Linked DNA regions of Asanoa sp. WMMD1127. The main gene of each other region encodes a partner of the protein of the gene in region 2 in a complex. Links are inferred from orthologs where the notes say so. Each region holds a gene or a part of one and is shown on either strand. Other genes may lie near its edges.

Region 1 (4,814 bases), 2.0 Mb from region 2 along the record:
GCACGTCGCGCGGTCCGGACCCGCCCGAACCGTCGCCGCGGCCCCGGCGCAGGTAGGTCGAGACGTCGCGCCACACCTCGACGCCGTCGACCGTGGCCACGGCGACGATGTCGAACTGGCGCCCGCGCTCGTGCGGCCGCAGGTCGACCGCGCGCACCGACAGGTCGAGCCGCTCCGCGGCGTCGATCGGCCGGGTCGCCGTGATCCGGTTGCCGACGTGCACCAACCCCACCACCGGGTACGGGAAGTCGGGCCCGGTCATCAGCCGCATCGCCAGCGGGGTGGCCAGCACGTGCGGGAAGGTCACCGGCAACCGGTCGGTCAACCGGAACCCGCACACCCGGTCGTAGTCGGCGAGCCAGCTGCGGCTCACCTCGACCCCGCGCAACACGAGCTCGACGTCGGGCAACACCTCGATCGGCGGCCGCCGGTCGCTGCCCGGCACCAGGCCGATGCGGGGCAGCGCCCGGATCGCCGCCCGCCGGTAGAGCGGTCCCAGCTCCGGCGGGCCGTCGAGCTCGACGATGGACATCTAGGCACCCAACCACATCTGGCCGCAGACCCGCACCACGTTGCCGGTCACGCCGGACGAGCCGGGTGCGGCCAGCCAGGCGATGGTCTCGGCGACGTCGACCGGCAGGCCGCCCTGCGACATGCTGTTCATCCGGCGCCCCACCTCGCGGGCCCCGAGCGGCATGCGGGCGGTCATCCGGGTCTCGATGAAGCCGGGCGCCACCGCGTTGATGGTCACGCCCTGGGCGGCGAGGATCGGCGCCATCGACTGCACCAGCCCGATCACGCCGGCCTTGGACGTGGCGTAGTTGGTCTGGCCCCGGTTGCCGGCGATGCCGCTGGTCGACGAGACCGAGACGATCCGGCCGCCCTCGGGCAGCAGCGGGATCAGCGCGTCGTTGATCCGCTCCTGGCTCGACAGGTTGACGTCGACCACCGCGTCCCACTGCTCGCCCGACATCTTGGCGATCGTCTTGTCGCGGGTGATGCCGGCGTTGTGCACCACGATGTCGACCCGGCCGTGTCGCGAGAGCAGCTGCGCGGCCAGCGTGGACGGCGCATCGGGGCGGGTGAGGTCGAGCTGCAGCGCCGTGCCGCCGATCTCGTTGGCCACCCGGGCCAGCGCCTCGCCGGCGGCCGGCACGTCGAGCGCGACGACCCGGGCCCCGTCGCGGGCCAGCACCCGGGCGATGGCCGCGCCGATGCCCTGCGCCGCGCCGGTCACCAGGGCCACCTTGCCCTCGAGCGGGTGCGCCCAGTCGGTCATCGGCGAGGAGCTCACCTGGCCGATCCGGATGACCTGTCCCGACACGTACGCCGAGCGTCCCGACAGCAGGAACCGCACCGTCGAGTCGGTGAACTCCTCGGCGCCGGGCGCGACGTAGACCAGCTGCGCCGTGGTGCCGCGGCCGAACTCCTTGCCGATGCTGCGGGTCAGGCCCTCGAGTGCGCGCTGCGCGGTGGCCTCCCGCGGCGAGGCGCAGGCGGCCGGCGGTGTGCCGAACACGATCACGCGCCCGTTGGGGGCGAGCGCGCGGGCGTTGGCGTGGAAGAACTCGTAGAGCGGGTGCAGGGCGGCTGAGTCGGCGATGCCGGTCGCGTCGAAGAGCAGCGCCGACCAGGGCGGCCCGCCGTCGAGGGCGACGCCGGCGATGGTGAGCATCTTGCGCACCGGGCCGTCGAGCCGCCCGCCGGGTGCCCCGCCGAGCAGGACCGGGCCGGTGACCAGCGGATCACCGGGACGGAACCGCCGCAACACCGGCGGCGCCGGGAGCCCCAGCCGTTTGACCAGCGCACGGCCGGGACCGGAGTTCGCGAAGCTCGCGTAGCGGTCGCTCATAGCGGTAGCCTACTCGTGAGTAACCCTGGAGGGAGGCGACTGATGGAGACCCGTAAAGTCGCGATCGTCGGCGGCAACCGCATCCCGTTCGCCCGCTCCAACAGCCGCTATGCCGCGGCCAGCAACCTCGACATGCTCACCGCCGCGCTCGACGGGCTCGTCGCCCGGTTCGGGCTGGCCGGCGCCCGGGTCGGCGAGCTCGTCGCCGGCGCGGTGCTCAAGCATTCCCGCGACTTCAACCTGACCCGCGAGGCCGTGCTGGGCTCGCGGCTCGACCCGACGACTCCGGCCTACGACATCCAGCAGGCCTGTGGCACCGGGCTGGAGGCGGCGATCCTGGTCGCCAACAAGATCGCGCTGGGCCAGATCGACGCCGGGATCGCCGGCGGGGTCGACACGACGTCCGACGCGCCGCTCGCGCTCAACGAGGACCTGCGCCGCACGCTCCTGCAGATGAACGCGGCCCGCACGACCGGCGCGCGGCTGCGGGCGGCCACCAGGCTGCGGCCGCACCAGGCGTTCATCCCCGACCGGCCACGCAACGCGGAGCCGCGCACGGGGCTGTCGATGGGTGACCACGCCGCCATCACGGCGCTGCGCTGGAACGTCGACCGGGAGGCCCAGGACGCGCTCGCGCTGGCGTCGCACCAGCGGCTCGCGGCGGCGTACGACCGGGGCTTCTTCGATGATCTGGTCACGCCCTATCTGGGGCTGACCCGCGACCAGAACCTACGGGCCGACACCTCGGTGGAGAAGCTGGGCAAGCTGCGGCCGGTGTTCGGCACGCGCGGCCCCGACGCCGAGCGGGCGACGATGACCGCGGGCAACTCCTCACCGCTGACCGACGGCGCGTCGACCGTGCTGCTGGCCTCGGAGGAGTGGGCGGCGCAGCGGCGGTTGCCGGTGCTGGCCCACTTCGTCGACGCGGAGACGGCGGCGGTCGACTTCGTGCACGGCGACGAAGGGCTGCTGATGGCCCCGGCCTATGCGGTGCCCCGACTGCTGGCCCGGCACGGGCTGAGCCTGCAGGACTTCGACTTCTACGAGATCCACGAGGCGTTCGCGTCGCAGGTGCTGGCGACGCTGGCCGCTTGGGAATCGCCGGAGTTCTGCAAGGAGCGGCTCGGGCTGGACGCCCCGCTCGGTGCGATCGACCGGGCCAAGCTCAACGTCAACGGCTCGTCGCTGGCGGCGGGCCACCCGTTCGCCGCGACCGGCGGCCGGATCGTCGCGACGCTGGCCAAGCTGCTCGCCGAGAAGGGCAGCGGGCGGGGGCTGATCTCCATCTGCGCCGCCGGCGGCCAGGGCGTGGTGGCGATCCTGGAGCGCTGAGACCCCCAAACGACTGTTTGACAGTGTGCGTGCGTGTCGCGCACACTGTCAAACATGTCTTTGGGGGACGACCCGACCGTCAAGCTCCGCGCGTTGGCGCACCCGCTCCGCCTACGGATCCTGTCGCTGCTGACCGGCGCCGCGATGACCGCCGCCGAGGTGGCCCGCGAGCTCGACCTGACGCACGCCAACGCCAGCTACCACCTGCGCCACCTGCTCGCGGCCGGCCAGATCGAGGTCGCCGGCGAGGAGAAGATTCGCGGCGGGGTGGCGAAGAGGTATCGTCATCCCGCCGAGGCCGGCTTCGACAAGCCGCGCGCCGCGATCCCCGAAGGGGCGCAGCGGACGGCCGACCACCTGCTCATCTACGAGGCGCTGGCGGCCGAGCTCCGGCGCCGTTCCCGGGCCGTCATGCGGGCGCAGGGCAACCACTTCACCGACGCCGAGCTCTGGGTCGACCCTGCCGTCTGGTTGCGGGTCGAGGAGCAGATCACCGAGGCCAGCCGAGCCCTGCACCGGGCCGCGGTCGCCCCCCGTACCCCTGGCGCGATCCGGGTCAACGCCACGATCGCGCTGTTCAGAATGGAGCCTGACGCGAAATGAGCACGGTCACCCCGGCCCCGCCGGCCGCCGCGGAGCAACCGCGCCCGGGTCTGTTGGCACCGCTGCGACACCGGCCGTTCCGGTTTCTGATCGCCGGCCGTACGACGACGATGCTGGGCAACGCCGTGGCGCCGATCGCGCTGTCGTTCGCCGTGCTCGACCTCACCGGCTCGGCCCGCGACCTGGGCCTCGTGGTCGGCGCGCGCTCGCTGGCCAACGTCGTCTTCATCCTGTTCGGCGGCGTCATCGCCGACCGGCTGCCACGCCACCTGGTGATGGTCGGCGCGTCCACATTGGCCGGTGCGACCCAGGCGGCGGTCGCGGTCACCGTGCTCACCGGCACCGCGACGATTCCACTGCTGCTGGCGCTGTCGGCGGTCAACGGCGTGGCGGCCGCGGTCGCGTTCCCGGCCATCTCCGCGATCCTTCCGCAGACGGTGCCGGCCGGCGTGCTGCAGCAGGCCAACGCCATCAACCGGCTCGCCTGGAACTCCGCGATGATCGCCGGCGCCTCGCTGGGCGGCCTGCTGGTCGCCACCGCCGGGCCGGGCTGGGGCCTGGCGGTCGACGCCGGCACGTTCTTCCTCGCCGGCCTGCTGTTCGCGCTGGTGCGGCTGCCGCGACGAGAACGGCCCGATGCCGCCGAGCGGTTCGGGTTCTTCACCGAGATGCGGCTCGGGTGGTCGGCGTTCGCGAGCCGCACCTGGCTCTGGACGGTGGTCGCCGGCTTCTGCGTGATCAACGCGGCGCTGTCGGGATCGGTCACCGTGCTGGGTCCGGTGGTCGCCGACGAGAGCTTCGGCCGCGCCACCTGGGGGCTGATCCTGGCCGTGGAGACCGCGGGCATGATCGTCGGCGCGCTGGTCGCGATGCGGATCCGGGTGAGCCGGCTGCTCTTCTACGGCGTGCTCTGGTGCCTGGGCGACGCGCTGCTGGTGCTGGCCCTCGGGCTGACCCCCGCGGTGCTGGTCCTGCTGGTGGCCGGGTTCGTGGTCGGGTTCGCGCTGGAGCAGTTCACCGTCGCGTG
Region 2 (4,966 bases):
GCACCCGCGACGAGGAGGTCGAGCGGCTGCTCGGCATCGGCGCCACGCTGGTCGGCGACCGCCGCCGCCCCGACGGCACCGGCTGGGTGACCCTGGCCGATCCGGAGGGCAACGAGTTCTGCGTCGAGCGCAGTGCGGAGGAACGGGCCACCACGTGAGATCGAGTCACGATCGGGACACACGTTGTGTCCCGTGGCTGACGGAGGGCGCGTGGCGGATGCGCGCACTGGCTACGATCCGGCAGTCCGCGTGAGTCTCCTGGGGAGCCGTGATGTCCGACCCTTACAACCAGCAACCGTCGTACGGCTCCCAGCCGCCTTACGGTCAGCAACCGCCGCAATACGGTCAGCAGCAGCCGCAATATGGGCAGCCCTATGGCGAGCAGCCCCCGCAGCAGCCGCAGTACGGCGGCGGCCAGACTTACGGCTCGCCGCAGCAGCCGGGCACCTACGGCCAGCCGCAGCAGCCCAGCTACGGCGGTGACTACGGCCAGCAGCCCGACTACGCGCAGCAGCAGCCGTCGTCCGGGGCGCCGTACGGGCCGTCGTCGGGCGCGCCGTACGGGCAGCAGCCCTCGTCCGGGGCGCCCTACGGCCAGCAGCCGGGCTACGGCGCGCAGCCGGCCTACGGCCAGCCGCCGCAGCAGCCGACCTACGGCGAGCAGCCCTACGGCGGGCCGCCGCTGCCGCCGACCGCGCCGCCGAAGAAGAGCAAGGCCGGCAAGATCGTCCTGATCGTGCTCGCCGTCGTGCTGCTGCTCTGCGTCGGTGGCGGCACCGCGCTCTACTTCGTCCTGCGCGACCCGGTGAAGGAGGTCGTCGCGGCGGCCAACACCCGGGTGGTCGCGCCCGACACGCTGGGCGGCAAGCCGAAGATCACCGACCCAGAGCTGCAGAAGGCCGTCGACGACATGAAGTCCCAGCTCAACTCGGACCTGCCCAACGCGACCAGCACCGCGGCCGCGTTCTACGGCGACATCGCCAAGCAGGAGCTCGTCATGCTGGTGGCCGCGTCCGGTGTGGTCGCCGACCCGGCCAAGGAGCTCGACGACACGTTCACCGACATGACCGCCAGCGGCTTCACGGTGAAGAACATCAAGACGGTCGAGGCCGGCCCGCTGGGTGGCAGCGCCAAGTGCGGCGACGGCGTGATCGCCGACGCCGGCGCCGAGGTGCCGCTGGGCGTCTGCGCCTGGGCCGACAAGGGCAGCGTCGGCATGATCGGCATCTACAACGCCAAGGGCGACGACGCCAACAAGACCTTCCTCTCGATGCGTGCCGAGGTCGAGAAGCAGTAACAGCTCAACGACAAGGCCCCCGGGGACACGTCCCCGGGGGCTTTTCGTCGAGCTGTTAAGAACGGTCCGTTCCTATGCGGAAAGCGTTAGGAACGGACCGTTCCTTGCTCTCAGAGGCGGCCGGTGGCCGCTAGGTGCGGCGTGATGCCGCCCAGGTGGAACGGCCAGCCCGCGCCGAGGATCAGGCACAGGTCGATGTCGCGGGCGTCGGCCACCACGCCGTCGGCCAGCATCGTGCGGACCTCGTCGGCGATCGCGTCGAGCGCCTTGTCGCGGACCTGCTCGGCGGTCAGCGGCGCGTCGCCGACCTGGAGCAGCGCGACCACCGACTGGTCGATCTCGCCCTCGCGGTCGGTCAGCGACCGGCCGCTCTCGACGATCCGGCCCAGGTTGTCGCTGACGCCGAAGCGGTCCGGGAACGCCGCGTGCATCGTCTTCGCGACGTGCAGCGCGACCGGCGGGCCGACCATCGTGAGCAGCGCCAGCGGCCGCATCGGCAGGCCCAGCGGGTCGAGCGCGGTGTTGGCCACCTCGACCGGCGTGCCGGCGTCGATCGCCGCGTAGATCTCGCCCAGGAACCGCGTCAGCAGCCGGTTGACCACGAACGCCGGCGCGTCCTTGACCAGCACGCAGGACTTCTTCAGTTGCTTGCCCACGGCGAACGCGGTGGCCAGCGTCGGGTCGTCGGTCTGGCCGGCCCGGACGATCTCGACCAGCGGCATCACCGCGACCGGGTTGAAGAAGTGGAAGCCGACGACCCGCTCGGGGTGCTCGAGGTCGGCGGCCATCTCGGTGACCGACAGCGACGAGGTGTTGGTCGCCAGCACCGCCTCGGGTGACACGATCTTCTCGAGCTCGGCGAAGACCTGCTTCTTGACGCCCAGCTCCTCGAAGACCGCCTCGATGACGAAGTCGGCGTCCGCGAAGGCCGCCTTGTCGACCGAGCCGCTGACCAGGCCGCGCAACTTGGCCGCCGTACCCTCGTCGATCCGGCCCTTGCCGTGCAGCTTGTCGATCTCGCCGTGCACGTAGGCGACGCCCTTGTCGACCCGCTCCTGGTCGAGGTCGGTGAGCACCACCGGCACCTCGAGGCGGCGGGCGAACAGCAGCGCCATCTGGCCGGCCATCAGGCCCGCGCCGACCACGCCGACCTTGGTGACGGCGCGGGCCAGCGCCTTGTCGGGCGCGCCGGCCGGCCGCTTCGCGCGTCGCTGCACCAGGTCGAACGCGTAGAGGCTGTTGCGCAGCTGCGGGCCGGTGACCAGGTCGCCGAGCGCCTCGTCCTCCGCGGCCGTGCCGGTGGCGAAGTCGGCGTCCTTGGCCAGCGCCAGCAGCTCCAGCGCCTTCTCGGCGGACGCGACGGCGCCGTGGAGCCGCTCGTCGAGCTGCATCTTGGCGAAGTAGAGCACGCCGTCCCACATGTCGCGGTCGATCTCCGGCCGCTCGACGGTGATCTCGCCCGCCACCACACCGGCCGCCCACTCCAGCGAGCGCTCGAGGAAGTCGGCCGGCTCCAGCAGCACGTCGGCGAGGCCGAGCTCGCGGGCCTGCGGCGGGCGCAGCGTCTTCTGCGTCAGCGGGTTCTGGATGATCACCTGGGCCGCCGGCGCGATGCCGATCAGGTTGGGCAGCAGCTGGGTGCCGCCCCAGGCCGGCACGAGGCCCAGGGAGACCTCGGGCAGCGCGAGGGCGTTGGCCCCGCTCGACAGCGTCCGGTAGTGGCAGTGCAGCGCCACCTCGAGGCCGCCGCCCATCGCCACGCCGTTGACGAACGCGAACGTCGGGATCGCCGACTCGCGCAGCCGGTTGAACACCCGGTGCCCGTAGCGGCCGAGCTCCACCGCCTGCTCGCGCGACTGGATCAGCGGCATGCCGGTGATGTCGGCGCCGACCGAGAAGATGTACGGCTTCCCGGTGATCGCGATGAACGCCGGCTCCAGGGCAGTGGCCGCCGTGATCGCCTCGTCGAGGCTGGCCAGCCCGCCGGGGCCGAAGCTGTTGGGCTTGGTGTGGTCGAGCCCGTTGTCGAGCGTGATGAGGGCCGCCTTGCGGCCCTTGACGGTTACGGCGCGCACCAGCGCCCTGGTGACGACCTCGCTGCTCACTTGGCGCCCTCCCAGGCCGGGTTCTCCCAGATGACCGAGCCGCCCATGCCGATGCCGATGCACATGGCGGTGATGCCGTACCGCACCTCGGGGTGCTCCGCGAACTGGCGCGCGAGCTGCGTCATCAGCCGCACGCCGGACGAGGCCAGCGGGTGGCCGACCGCGATCGCGCCGCCCCACTGGTTGACCCGCGGGTCGTCGTCGGCGATGCCGAAGTGGTCGAGGAACGCCAGCACCTGCACGGCGAACGCCTCGTTGAGCTCGAACAGCCCGATGTCCTCGATGGACAGACCGGCGATCCGCAGCGCCTTCTCCGTCGCCGGGATCGGGCCGACGCCCATCACCTCGGGCTCGACACCCACGAAGCCGTAGGAGACCAGTCGCATCGCCACCGGCAGGCCCAGCTCGCGGGCCGTGTCCTCGGCGGCGATCAGGCTCGCGGTCGCGCCGTCGTTGAGGCCGGCCGAGTTGCCGGCGGTGACCCGGCCGTGCGGGCGGAACGGGGTCTTGAGCGTGGCGAGCTTCTCCAGGCTGGACTCGCGCGGCGCCTCGTCAGCGGTGGCGAGGCCCCAGCCCAGCTCGGGGTCCCGGATCGCGACCGGCACGAGGTCGTCCTGCAGCTTGCCGTTCGCGTACGCCTTGGCGGTCTTGATCTGGCTGGCCAGGCCGAACGCGTCGGACCGCTCGCGGGTGATCCCCGGCAGCCGGTCGTGCAGGTTCTCGGCGGTCTTGCCCATCACCAGCGCGCTCGGGTCGACCAGCTTCTCGGCGAGGATGCGCGGGTTGGGGTCGACGCCCTCGCCCATCGGGTGGCGGCCCATGTGCTCGACGCCGCCGGCGATCGCGACGTCGTAGGCGCCCATCGCGATGCCGCCCGCGACGGTGGTGACGGCGGTCATCGCGCCGGCGCACATGCGGTCGATGGCGAAACCGGGCACGGTCTTCGGCAGGCCCGAGAGCAGGGCGGCGGTGCGGCCGATGGTCAGGCCCTGGTCGCCGATCTGGGTGGTCGCGGCGATGGCGACCTCCTCCACCTTGTCCGGCGGGAGCTGGGGGTTGCGGCGCAGCAGCTCACGGATGCAGCGGATGACGAGATCGTCGGCGCGGGTGTGCGCGTACATGCCACCCGCCTTTCCGAACGGGGTGCGAACGCCGTCGACGAACGCGACGTCGCGGACAGAACGGGGCACGGGTCTGGGCCTCCTCATCGGGTGACTGACCAGTAATGCTACTCGCCAGTAACCTCGCGCGGGGCGTGGAGTGGGACACAACGCCGTGGTTGGTAGGGTGCGGCGCATGAAGGTCTTGATCGCGGGCGGGGCGGGTTTCATCGGCAGCACGGTCGCGTCGGCCTGCCTCGACGCCGGGATCACCCCCGTGATCATCGACAACCTGGTCACGGGCCGGCGTGAGTTCGTGCGGGACCGGATCTTCTACGACGGCGACATCGCCGACGGCGCCCTCATCGACCGGATCTTCGCCGAGCACCCCGACATCTCCGCCGTCGTGCACGCGGCCGCGCTGATCGTCGTGCCGGAGTCGGTGGCCGAGCCGGTGCGGTACT

Evidence for each region. Proteins that work in one complex are often made in the same cells at the same time.
Region 1: the proteins of O7635_RS18245 (region 2) and O7635_RS08795 are in contact, whole or in part, in a solved structure (PDB 8BNU), measured with the Escherichia coli proteins. The link is inferred for Asanoa sp. WMMD1127 from one-to-one orthologs.

The regions. Positions count from the first base shown.
Region 1 is NZ_JARUBP010000001.1:1,821,081-1,825,894, reverse strand. What follows is about bases 1,144-4,037. They hold O7635_RS08795 (acetyl-CoA C-acetyltransferase), read left to right. Parts: upstream 1,144-1,891; coding sequence 1,892-3,184; downstream 3,185-4,037. Other genes in these bases: O7635_RS08785 (MFS transporter), read left to right, coding at 3,784-4,037; O7635_RS08790 (helix-turn-helix domain-containing protein), read left to right, coding at 3,239-3,787; O7635_RS08800 (3-oxoacyl-ACP reductase), read right to left, coding at 1,144-1,852. In the rest of the region: O7635_RS08805 (MaoC/PaaZ C-terminal domain-containing protein), read right to left, coding at 1-532; more of O7635_RS08800, read right to left, coding at 533-1,143; more of O7635_RS08785, read left to right, coding at 4,038-4,814.
Region 2 is NZ_JARUBP010000001.1:3,824,661-3,829,626, forward strand. Bases 906-3,904 are described here. They hold O7635_RS18245 (3-hydroxyacyl-CoA dehydrogenase NAD-binding domain-containing protein), read right to left. Parts: upstream 3,403-3,904; coding sequence 1,408-3,402; downstream 906-1,407. Other genes in these bases: O7635_RS18240 (hypothetical protein), read left to right, coding at 906-1,297; O7635_RS18250 (acetyl-CoA C-acyltransferase), read right to left, coding at 3,399-3,904. In the rest of the region: O7635_RS18235 (VOC family protein), read left to right, coding at 1-158; more of O7635_RS18240, read left to right, coding at 272-905; more of O7635_RS18250, read right to left, coding at 3,905-4,592; UDP-glucose 4-epimerase GalE, read left to right, coding at 4,699-4,966. UniProt on the Escherichia coli protein: Catalyzes the formation of a hydroxyacyl-CoA by addition of water on enoyl-CoA. Also exhibits 3-hydroxyacyl-CoA epimerase and 3-hydroxyacyl-CoA dehydrogenase activities.